DNA from 2 places in the Thermobifida fusca YX genome. Region 1 is predicted to be linked to the other one. Evidence: riboswitches for the same ligand, from Rfam matches in the RefSeq annotation. Region 1 holds a riboswitch; the other holds the start of a gene.
The links. Region 1 has a riboswitch for cobalamin ahead of TFU_RS03280 (ABC transporter substrate-binding protein). Riboswitches for the same ligand answer to the same signal wherever they lie in the genome.
Positions count from the first base shown of each region.

Region 2: it holds a riboswitch for cobalamin, as region 1 does, so the genes downstream of both, TFU_RS01520 (CbtB domain-containing protein) here and TFU_RS03280 (ABC transporter substrate-binding protein) in region 1, are expected to answer to the same signal.

Region 1 is NC_007333.1:757,726-763,152, reverse strand. Features, by position in the region: gene ftsY (signal recognition particle-docking protein FtsY) at 1-366, opposite strand, end outside; gene TFU_RS03285 (FecCD family ABC transporter permease) at 445-1,485, opposite strand; gene TFU_RS03280 (ABC transporter substrate-binding protein) at 1,527-2,453, opposite strand; cobalamin riboswitch at 2,530-2,670, opposite strand; gene smc (chromosome segregation protein SMC) at 2,813-5,427, opposite strand, start outside.
Region 2 is NC_007333.1:341,164-346,590, reverse strand. Features, by position in the region: gene TFU_RS01530 (cobyric acid synthase) at 1-1,084, opposite strand, end outside; gene TFU_RS01525 (CbtA family protein) at 1,081-1,875, opposite strand; gene TFU_RS01520 (CbtB domain-containing protein) at 1,866-2,066, opposite strand; cobalamin riboswitch at 2,094-2,245, opposite strand; gene ehuA (ectoine/hydroxyectoine ABC transporter ATP-binding protein EhuA) at 2,860-3,663, opposite strand; gene ehuD (ectoine/hydroxyectoine ABC transporter permease subunit EhuD) at 3,650-4,288, opposite strand; gene ehuC (ectoine/hydroxyectoine ABC transporter permease subunit EhuC) at 4,285-5,007, opposite strand; gene ehuB (ectoine/hydroxyectoine ABC transporter substrate-binding protein EhuB) at 5,022-5,427, opposite strand, start outside.

The sequences.
Region 1 (5,427 bases):
GTCCTCGTCCAGTTTGTCGCTGGCCAGCAGGTTCAGCAGGCCGCGGCCGAAGACGTTCTGCGACTTGGCGAGACGGGCGCGCAGCCGCACCATCCGCCCGGCCGAGGGCGGCGGGAGTTCGATCTCCGGTGCCGGGGGAGGTGCCGGCACCGGAGGGGCTTCGGGTTCGGCGACCGCGGTGGCCCCCTCGGTCTCTTCCGGTTCGAGCACCGCGGTGGCCCCCGCACCCGAACGGCCTTCCGGCTGGTCGAGTTCGGGTTTCTGCTCCGCTTTCCCCACCCGGCGGCGCGGAACGATCAGCAGCGCGCCCCCGACCGCCACCAGTGCCACGATGGCGATCGCGATGACAACAATCGTGTAGTCCATAGCGCCTTCAGTCTTCCAGACCGCGGGTCATGTGCCGGTATCCCCTCGTCGTGGCGTCTTCGCGGTGCTGCGGGGCAGCTACCTGGCCCGCGACCGGGTGGCGCGCAGGACGAGCACGAAGAAGGGGGCGCCGACGAACGCGGTCACCACGCCGAGGGGAAGCTCGGCCGGGGCGAGCAGGGTACGGGCCGCGATGTCCGCGACGACGAGGAAGGCTCCGCCGAACAGCAGCGACACTGGGAGGATGCGCCGGTAGCCGGGGCCGGCCAGGCGGCGCACGATGTGCGGGACGACGAGGCCCACGAAGCCGATCAGGCCGCTGACCGCGACGGCTGAGGCGGTGGCCAGGGACGCCGCGAAGATCACGACAATCCGGACGAGGCCGGGCCGCACTCCCAGGCTGACGGCTTTCTCGTCGCCGAGGGCGAGCAGGTCGAGGAGGAATCCGCTGCCGAGCAGGACCGCTATGGCCACGGCCGCATACGGCACGACCAGCCCCAGGCCTTCCCAGCCGCTGTATCCCAGACCGCCGAGCATCCAGGCGTAGACGCGCCGCAGCTCGTCGATCCGCGCCTGCTGGATGAACGTCTGGGTGGCGGTGAGGAAGGACGACACTGCGACCCCGGCGAGCAGCAGGGATGCCGTGCCTCCGCCCCCTGCCGTGCGTCCCAGCAGGTAGGCGGACATCACCCCGACCAGGGCCCCGAGGAACGCGGCGACCGGGATGAGCTGCGGCCCGCTCGGCAGGAATCCGCCGCCCACGATGACCAGGGTCGCGCCTAGCCCGGCCCCGCTGGCCGCGCCCAGCAGGTAGGGGTCGGCCAGCGGGTTACGGAACACTCCCTGATAGGCGGCGCCGGCGCTGGCCAGCAGCCCGCCCACCAGGGCACCGAGGACGACCCGGGGCACCCGCAGTTGGTCGAGCACGGCCCGCTGCCGGTCGTTGAGCGTGGACTCCACGTCGAGGAACGGGATGCGGCTCAGGAACTCCCGGACGATCTCGGCCGGGGTGAGGGAGGCCGCGCCCGCGCTGATCCCCAGGACCATCGCGCTGCACAGGGCGACCAGCCCCACCCCGAGCCAGAGCGGGCCGAGTAGGTCCCGGCGTCCGACGCCCATCCGAAGCCCTGCCTGGGGGCCAGCTCGGAAGGGCTCACTGATCATTCGCTGCGCGCCGTTTCGATGGCCTCAGCCACTTCCTCGACGAAGTCGGCGACCCGCGGCCCCCACCGGGAGGAGATGTCGGCGTCCACTTCGACCACGTTCTTCTGCTGCACCGCGGTCACCGTGGCGAACGCGGGACGGCCCAGGACGTCGTCCACGCCGCCCGGGTAGGAGACGAAGATGAGGTCGGGGTCTTGTTCGACGATGAACTCCGCGGACAGTTGCGGGTAGCCGCCCGCGGGGTCTTCTGCTTCGTCGGCGATGTTGACCAGGCCGAACAGGTCGTAGATCTGCCCGATGAAGGTGTCGGAGGTCACCGAGTACAGTTGGGCGTCGATCTCGTGGTAGTAGCTCAGCCCGGCTGCGCCGTCGTCGACGACCTCCGCGACGATGGCGTCCATGCGTTCCCGCAGTTCTTCGGCTGCGTCGATGCCTTCGTCGGCGTTGCCGGTGGCTTCGCCCAGCAGTTCCATCTGGGCGAAGGTGTCTTCCAGTTTCTCGGCGGCGGGCAGCAGCAGGACCGGGATGTGGAGCTTCTCCAACTGTTCGGTGATGTCGCTGCTGTCGTCGGAGAGCACCACCAAATCGGGTTCGTAGTCGGCGATCGCCTCCACGTTGGGGGTGAACCCGGACAGGTCGGTGGTGGGGGCTTCCGGCGGGTAGTTGGAGTATTCGTCGACGGCGACGACCTGGTCGCCGGCTCCCACCTCGAACAGGATCTCGGTCAGGGACGGGGACAGCGAGATGATGCGGGTGGGCTTTTCTTCGATGGTGACGTCACCGCGCGCGTCGGCGACGGTCACGGGGAACTCTCCTGTGCTGGACGACTGGTCCGCGGCGGGTTCTTCAGCGGGGGAGCCGCAGGCGGCGAGGGCAAGCAGGAGAGGAAGCGACAGCGCGGTGAAGCGACGTGCAACACGCACTTGGGGCTCCTTAGGCACACGTCAGGGGAATAGAGCCCGCAGCAATGACGGACCGCTCTTCCCACGAGAACAGTGAACGTCGGCGACCACGCAAGGCGACCTGGCTCCACTCCGTTCCCGCCGGGGCGGGAGCGGAGTGTCACAGTTGCGGGGACAGCGCCGGTTTCAGACCGGACTTCGCTTACGTGGTGCCATCGCCTCGTACCTGTGCGTTTCCGCCGTAGTACGACGCGACCAGGCCATCTTAGGCCGCCGCTGATCTTGTCCGCCAGGAAGGGTGGACCAAAAGGGCAAAAAGGGCTTTCCCCTGGGGTCTGCCGTGGTCTCCTCGCTGTCGCCCCGAAGCAATGCAGGCCAGGTCAGCTCGCTTTCCGCTCCAGCTTCTGGCTGATCACCTGGGAGATCCCGTCGCCCTGCATCGTCACGCCGTACAGGGCGTCAGCGATCTCCATGGTGCGCTTCTGGTGGGTGATGACGATGAGCTGGGACGTGGCCCGCAGCTCTTCGAAGACCACGAGCAGCCGCTGCAGGTTGATGTCGTCCAGCGCGGCCTCCACCTCGTCCATCACGTAGAACGGGGACGGCCGGGCTTTGAAGATCGCGACGAGGAAAGCGACCGCGGTCAGTGACCGCTCCCCACCGGAGAGCAGGGAGAGGCGCTTCACCTTCTTCCCGGGCGGGCGGGCCTCCACTTCGACCCCGGTGGTGAGCATGTCGTCGGGGTCGGTGAGGACGAGCCGCCCCTCCCCTCCGGGGAAGAGGCGCGCGAAGACGCGGGAGAACTCCCGTGCCACGTCGGCGTAGGCGGCGGAGAAGATCTCCTGAACCCGGTCGTCGACCTCTTTGACCACGGTCATCAGGTCGCGGCGGGTCTTCTTCAAGTCCTCCAACTGGGCGTTGAGGAAGTTGTGCCGCTCCTCCAGGGCAGCGAACTCTTCCAACGCCAGCGGGTTGATCTTGCCGAGCTGGTTGAGCTGGCGTTCCGCGGTCTTCGCGCGCTTCTCCTGCACTGCGCGCACATACGGCACCGGGACAGCCTCGTCCTCCGGGGTGCCGGGGGGCGGGGGCACGGGCACGTGCGGGCCGTACTCGGCCACGAGCGTCTCCACTTCCATGCCCCACTCTTCACGGGCGCGCGTCTCCAACTGTTCCAGCCGCAGGCGGCGCTCGGCGCGGGCCATCTCCCCGCTGTGCACGGCGGAGCGCAGCTTCTCCAGTTCCGTGGAAAGTTCCCGGATCCGCACCCGAACCGTTTTGAGTTCGGCTTCCCGGGCGTCGCGCTGCTCCTCGGCGAGCCGACGCTCCCCGTCGGCTTCGGCGAGGGAGACGGTGATCCGTGCCAGCGCCTGGGAGGCGCCTTCCGCGACCGCCTGGGCGACCTTGGCTTGGGCGGCGCGGCGCTGTCGGCGACGGGCCGCCTCCTCCCGGGCCCGGCGTTCCGCGGCTGCGGCCCGCAGGAGCCCTTCTGCCCGCCCAGTGATCGCGCGGACCCGCTCTTCAGCGGTGCGCACGGCCAGGCGCGCCTCCATTTCCACGGACCGCAGCCGAGCGGCTTCCGCGGCCCACTGGTCACGGCGGGCCGTGTCCGGCTCGCTTTCGTCCACGGGTTCGCTCTCCGCCTGGGCGACCCGTTCCTCGAGTTCCGCAAGGGCTGCCCGGGTGGCTTCGCGTTCACGGACGGCCTTCTCCACGGCAGCGGTGTACCGTTCGGCTTCCTGGGTGGCTGAGCGGACTTGAGCGCCGAGACGGCCCACGCGCTGCGCAATCTCGCTGCGGCGCCGGTCCGCCTCCCGGCGGCGGGCGGTGATCGCGTCCACGGCTGCCGCCGCCCGCTCCCGTTCGAGCTGGGCGTCACCGAGGTCCTCGGTGATCCGCTTGCAGACCTCCTCGGCCGCGGCCAACTGGCTGGCTGTTTCGTCGATGGCAGCGCGCACTTCCAGTTGACTGGGCCCGGTGGCGGCGCCGCCGTGCACAAACGCGGAAGTGAACACGTCCCCTTCCGGGGTGACAGCGCGCAGGGCGGGACGTTCCGCGATGACACGGGCAGCCGTCGCCATGTCGGGGACCAGCACGGTATCGGCGAGCAGCGCAGTGACGGCGGAGCGGAGCCGCGGGGGGACGGTGACGGAGTCCACCGCGTAGCGGGCGCCCGCGGGCGGGTCGGGCCACTGCTCCCGCGGCTGGACCTCAGCGCTGTCGGCGACCACGATCCCGGCTCGGCCGGCGTCACGCTGTTTGAGGAGGTCCAGGGCGCTGCGGGCGGCGTCGTGCGTGCCGACGACCACTGCGTCCGCGGCCGCGCCCAACGCCGCGGCGATCGCGCTCTCGTCGCCCGCGGCCACGTCGATGAGGGAGGTGAGGGCGCCGATCAGGCCGAGCGCGTCCCCGTCCGCGGTGAGGAGGGCGGCAGCACCGTCCCGGCGCTCCAGCCCCATCTGCAGGGCGTCCCGCCGGGCCTCCAAGGCGGCACGTTCCCGCTCCGCGTTCCGTTCTGCGTCGCGCAGCTCAGCCAGGCGGGCCTCCGCGGCGGCGAGCTCTTCGCGGGCCTGCTCGTAGGCTTCGTCGAGTTCGCTGTCCCCGAGGTCCAGGCTTTCCGCGTCGGCGCGGGCGTCCGCGAACTCCTCTTGGGCTTGGGCGGCGCGTTCCCGGGCTTCCGCGGCAGCCTGGGTGAGGCGTTCAATCTCAGCGTCCTGCGCTTCCAGGGTGCGGCGCAGCGCTGCGGCGCGTTCGTGGAGCCGGGCCAGGCCTTCCCGGCGGTCGGCGGCGGCACGCACGGCCGCGGCCACCCGCTGCTCTTCGTCGCGCAGCGCCGCCTCGGCTTCGGCCCGCTCCACGACGACCTCTTCCAGCCGGAGGCGCGCCTCTTCCAGTTGGGCGCGGAGCTCTTCCTCCTCGGCGCGGATCTCCGCGGCTTCCGCTTCCAGCTCTTCCGGGTCGCGGCCGCGGTGCTCTTCCCTGCTGGCGGCGCTGAGGT
Region 2 (5,427 bases), 420 kb from region 1:
TGCGCCCGGCCGGTCCTTCCACCCCCTCGGCGTCGACAATCGTGCGGCCCAGCATCTGGAAGCCGCCACCGATGCCCAGTACCGTGCCGCCGTGGCGGGCGTGGTTGGCGATCGCGTCGGCCAAACCGCGGGACCGCAGCCACTCCAGGTCGGTGAGCACGGCCCGCGTATCGGGGAGCACGACGATGTCGGCGGAGGCTAGCAGGCGAGGGCTGGTAACGAAGTCGACGCGCAGTCCTGGTTCCACGCCCAGGGCGTCAACGTCGGTGGTGTTGCCGATCCGGGGCAGCCGTACGACAGCGACCCGCAACACGGGTGTGCCCGCACTACCGTCCTCGCGTGCGGTAAGCGCCAGCGAATCCTCGGATTCCAGCCACAGGTTCTGCTGCCACGGCAGGACGCCGAGAACGGGTCGACCGGTGAGGTCTTCCAGGGTTTTCAGCGCCGGATCCAGCAGCGAAGGATCCCCCCGAAACTTGTTGATCACAAACCCGGCAACGAGTGCCTGGTCAGCGGGATCGAGTAAGGCGAGCGACCCGTACAGCGACGCGAAGACCCCGCCCCGGTTGATGTCGCCGATCACGATGACAGGCAGGTCGGCGGCGCGGGCAAGTCCCATGTTGATGTAGTCGTGGGCACGCAGGTTGATCTCTGCGACGCCGCCCGCGCCCTCGCAGACCACCACGTCGTAGCGGGAACGCAGCTCTGCGAGAGCGGCGTACGCAGCCTCGGCGAGCACTGCACGCGTGCCCGCAAACTCGCCTGCGGCTAAGCGGCCGAACGGACGGCCCCGCAGCACGACGTGGCTCCCGCGATCGCTGCTGGGTTTGAGGAGTACCGGGTTCATGGCGGTCTCGGGTTCGGCGCGCGCGGCGAGCGCCTGCACCCACTGGGCGCGGCTGATCTCGGCTCCTGTGCCATCGGGCCCGGGGACCACCATGGAATTGTTCGACATGTTCTGCGCCTTAAACGGCGCTACTTTGATCCCGTGCCGGGCCAAGGCCCGGCACAGGGCGCTGGTGACCAGGGATTTTCCTGCATCCGAGGAGGTCCCGGCCACCAGCAGCCCCTGCGCCTTGCTCATCGGACTCCCACTGTTTGCGCCGCGAAGCGGCGGTCAAACCGTTCGGTCAACCAGGCGAAGGCCAGTCCTAGCACCAGCCAAAGACTGGCTTGGGTGGCGAGTGAGGCCATGCGGAACTCCCACAGCAGGGTTGCTGGAAAGTCTTCGCCGACGTCGTTGATGTGGGGAAGAGCGAGGTAGCCGACGCAGACCACCGCGAGGAACACGGCGAGGGAGGCCACAATCCGTGAGGTCAGCGATGTCTCTGCTGGCAGTGCGCGTGCGAGGGCAACGGCCGCCGTAACCGCGACGAGCCCGAGGAGCACCGCGGCTACCCAAAGTAGGGTGCGCTGGTCGATTGTCTCGGGGACACCTACGGCAGGCGGGTTGGCCGGGTACTTGACGAAGGGCACCGCAGCGATGGCTGCCCATCCCAGGCCAGCGGCGACCAACGCCAGTGCCGGTCCGCTAAGCCGGCTGTGGCGCCGGACCGCGTAGAGCACCGAGGCGTAGAGCACCCCTAGGGACATGCCGGCAAACCCGGTGGCGAGGAACAACCCCACCTGCTGCCCGGTACGGCTGACTAGGGCATCGTCTCCGTGGGAGTGTCCCCCGTGCGCGCCATGGTCGTGGGAAGCGTGCTCTTCCAAAGCGATAGCCGCCTCGATGTGGGGTTCACCGAGGAAGAAAGCGACCACGCCCGCGGCCAGGCCGGCCAGTAGCCCGGCCAACAGCCCGCGGACAAGCAATCGCAGATAGGTTCCCCGCAGCGGACGGACCGAAGCAGAGGGGGTAGCGGAGGTCAGTGACACGGCACCCCCATGAGGTGTCGGCCGTCGTGCATCAGCTCGTGCAGGAACATTCCTGTACGCGAGACAGCTCCTTGGTCGAAACCGACCAGGTAGAGAACGAGAAGAGCAAGAAGGGTTACCGCTGTAGCGGTGAGTGCGAGCGGGATGGGCCCCAGCTCTGCCTCAACATAAGGGGCATGGACGGCCGACATGGTCCTCCTTACAGGATGACGCGTCCTACAGAGACCACTACGCCGGGTGAGTTTTCTGGCTCACGGGCTTGAGCCCGTCTACAGTGGCGCGACCGCTCCGGACTTTGACCGGATTGCCTGCACCCGACGCTCTTTTTGCTTTTAGTCGGGGGGAGTGTACCCAGACGCGTATTGCGCAATACTGACCGGTCCGCTTGTGGGATTCCCCTGCCACGGCAGCTGGTGACAGATACCGACGTCAGGACATGTCCTTAGCAAGAGTTTCTGGTGCCAATCCCGCCCAGTGGTGTCGTTATGGCCATGCGTATAAAGCGCATAAGGTAGCCACCGAAGTCTCCCAAGCAGGGGGTAGTGCATCACATCAAAAAATGCTTGAGGGCGCCGAGCAGGTAACTAATATCGGCGGGATACCAAGAATCACCACATCAGCAGCGGGCATATTCCCAACGATAGCGGTCAACATGGCCGGCCCCGCAGCGCGATCTGGCTGGGCACTTCGCTCCCGGGCGGGCGCAGGACCGGGTGCCTCGCAGGTGCGGGGGCGGCGCATGCGGTGAGTGTTTGGATCCACTAGGCGCGGTTGATTTCCGTGCCGTGGCTAGCGCAGCCGGGACCCCCTGGAGTTATCACCGTGTTTTGCGTGGCGCCACTTTGGTCCTGCGCCGGGACCGGTCCCGGCGCAGGACGGTGGTGACGACGGTTTCCCCCAACAGTAGAGGGTCCCGGGGCTATCGGGAGTCCGCGTGCTTTCTGCACTGGGCTGGCTATCTCACTCCGGGACCCGCCTGACCGGTCAGTCGAGGACGGCGTGGAGAAAGGCTTTGGTGCGTTCTTCTTTCGGGTCGCCGAAGATCTGTTCCGGCGGGCCTTCCTCGACGATACGGCCGTGGTCGAACATGAGTACCCGGTGCGAGACGTCCCGGGCGAACTGCATCTCATGGGTGACCAGCAGCATGGTGATGTCTGTCGTCTCGGCGACTGTGCGCAGCACGTCGAGGACCCCGGTGACGAGTTCGGGGTCAAGGGCGGAGGTGACCTCGTCAAGCAGCAGGATCTTCGGCCGCATTGCTAGGGCGCGAGCGATAGCGACCCGCTGCTGCTGCCCGCCGGACAGGTGGGCAGGGTGGGCGTCAATCTTGTCGGAGAGGTCCACCATCTCCAGCAGTTCCCTAGCCCGCTGGTCGGCTTCCTCGCGCGAAATCCCCAGGCTGTGGATGGGACCTTCGGTGATGTTCTGCCGCACAGTCATGTTCGGAAACAGGTTGAACTGCTGGAAGACCATGCCGATCTGTTTGCGGACCCGGCGTTGGTGTTTCTCGTTGGCGCGTACCAGGCGGTCGCCCTGGTAGCGGTGGCTGAGCGGTTCCCCACCGACCCAGATGACCCCGGAAGTAACCTGCTCCAAGGTCATCAGCAGACGCAGGATGGTGGTTTTACCGGAACCACTGGGACCGATCAGGGTGACCCGCTCGCCGGGGGCAACCGTAAAGTCCAAACGGTCGAGCACGGTGAGCGAGCCGAACCGTTTGACGACTTGGTCGAAGCGGATGAGCGGTTCGTGCGTGCCGGTGCTGGTGCGGGGGTCAGACTGCGGCATAGCGTCGCTCCAGTTGTCGGATGAGGATGGCTGAAGGCACGCTCACCAGGAGGAAGAACAGACCCACGAGGGTCATGGCCTCCAGGTAGCGGAAGTACACGCCGCCGATCTGCGACGCCTGGTACATCAGTTCGCCGACGGTGATCGCGAACAGCAGCGGCGTGTCTTTGAACATGGCGATCAGGTAGTTGCCGAGCGGAGGGATGACGCGGCGGATCGCCTGCGGGAGGATGACCGCGCCCCACGTGCGGTGCAGGGGCAGGCTCAACGCCCGGCAGGCTTCCCACTGGCCTGCGGGCACGGCTTCGATGCCCGACCGGTACACCTCCGCGGTGTAGGCGGCATAGTGCACGCCCAGCACTGCCACGCCGATGGTGAACGCCGACAGCGTGTTCGGGGCCAGGGAGAACACGAAGACCAGTTGCACGAGCAGCGGGGTGCAGCGGATGAACTCCATGACCGCGAACACCGCGGTCCCGATCACGGGGATGCGGCGTACCAGGGCCACCGCGAGGCCGAGGACGAGCGCCAGGGTGTAGCCCAGCACCGTGGCTTGCACGGTGACAGCGAGGCCGTTGAGCAGGTCGGGGATGATCCGCCCGGTGAACTCCCAGTCCCAGGTCATCGCCGGCCACCTCCTGTCGCGGTCGCGGGCGGGGGCCGCAGCAGGGCGAGGAAGCCGGTGGCGACGGGCCGTCCCAGCCGCCGGTTGGCGCGGCGTTCCAGGAGCCGCATTCCCACGATCAGCAGCTGGGCGATGAGGAAGTAGGCGATGAGGGCGCCGGTGAAGGCCGCGACCGTCTCCCCGGTGGAGGCCCGCTGCTCTTGGGCGACCCGGGTCAGGTCGCTGACGCCGATGAGCGACACGATGGCGGTGGCTTTCATCAGTTCGATGACGAGGTTGCCGAAGGTGGGCAGCATCTGCGCCCACGCTTGGGGCAGCACGACCGCTCGCATGCGCCGCCACCACGACATGCTGAGCGCGATCGTGGCTTCCACTTGGGCTTTGGGCACCGCGTTGATGGCGGCCCGCACGACTTCCGCCCCGTAGGCGCCGACGTTGAGGCCGAGCGCGAGCACGGCGGCGAAGAGCGCGTCGATCTTGTAGGGGACGAGCTGGGGGATCGCGAACGCCATCCAGTACATGAGGACGAGCGCGGCTACGCCGCGGAACGTTTCGGTGTAGCCGGTGGCGATGGCGCGCGCTACGGGGTTGCGCAGGGTGCCCATGACCCCCACGACCATGGCGAGGGCGAAGGCGAGCACGGCCCCGAGCAGGGTGATGAGGAGGGTGGTTCCGGCCCCGCTCAGGTAGAGCGGGAGCCGGTCGATGAGGAACTCCACGGCGGTATCCGTCCTTAGGCCTGGCAGAGCTGCTCCGTAGTCAGGTCTCCGGGGAGTTCTTGTTCGGTGAAGCCGAACGGTTCGAGGATTTCGAGGAGACGGCCGCTCGCTTTGAAGTCGGCGAGGACCCGGTTGACTTCGGCGAGGAGCTCGGTGTCGCTCTGCCGGAAGGCGAGACCGCCGGCAGGGGTGACTTCTTCCCCGTCCACGACGGGGATGAAGCCTTCGGTGACTTCGAAGTCGCCGCCGCGCTGGTTGAGGAGCCGGTTGAGGGAGAGGGTGCTCAGCGCGACCGCGTCGACCCGGCCGTTGCTGAGGAGTTCGTAGGCGCTGGTCTGGTTGTCCACGGTTTCGATCTGTGCTTCGGGAACTCCCGCGCCTTTGGCGTAGCCCTGTTCCACGGAGGCGTTGAGCACGGCC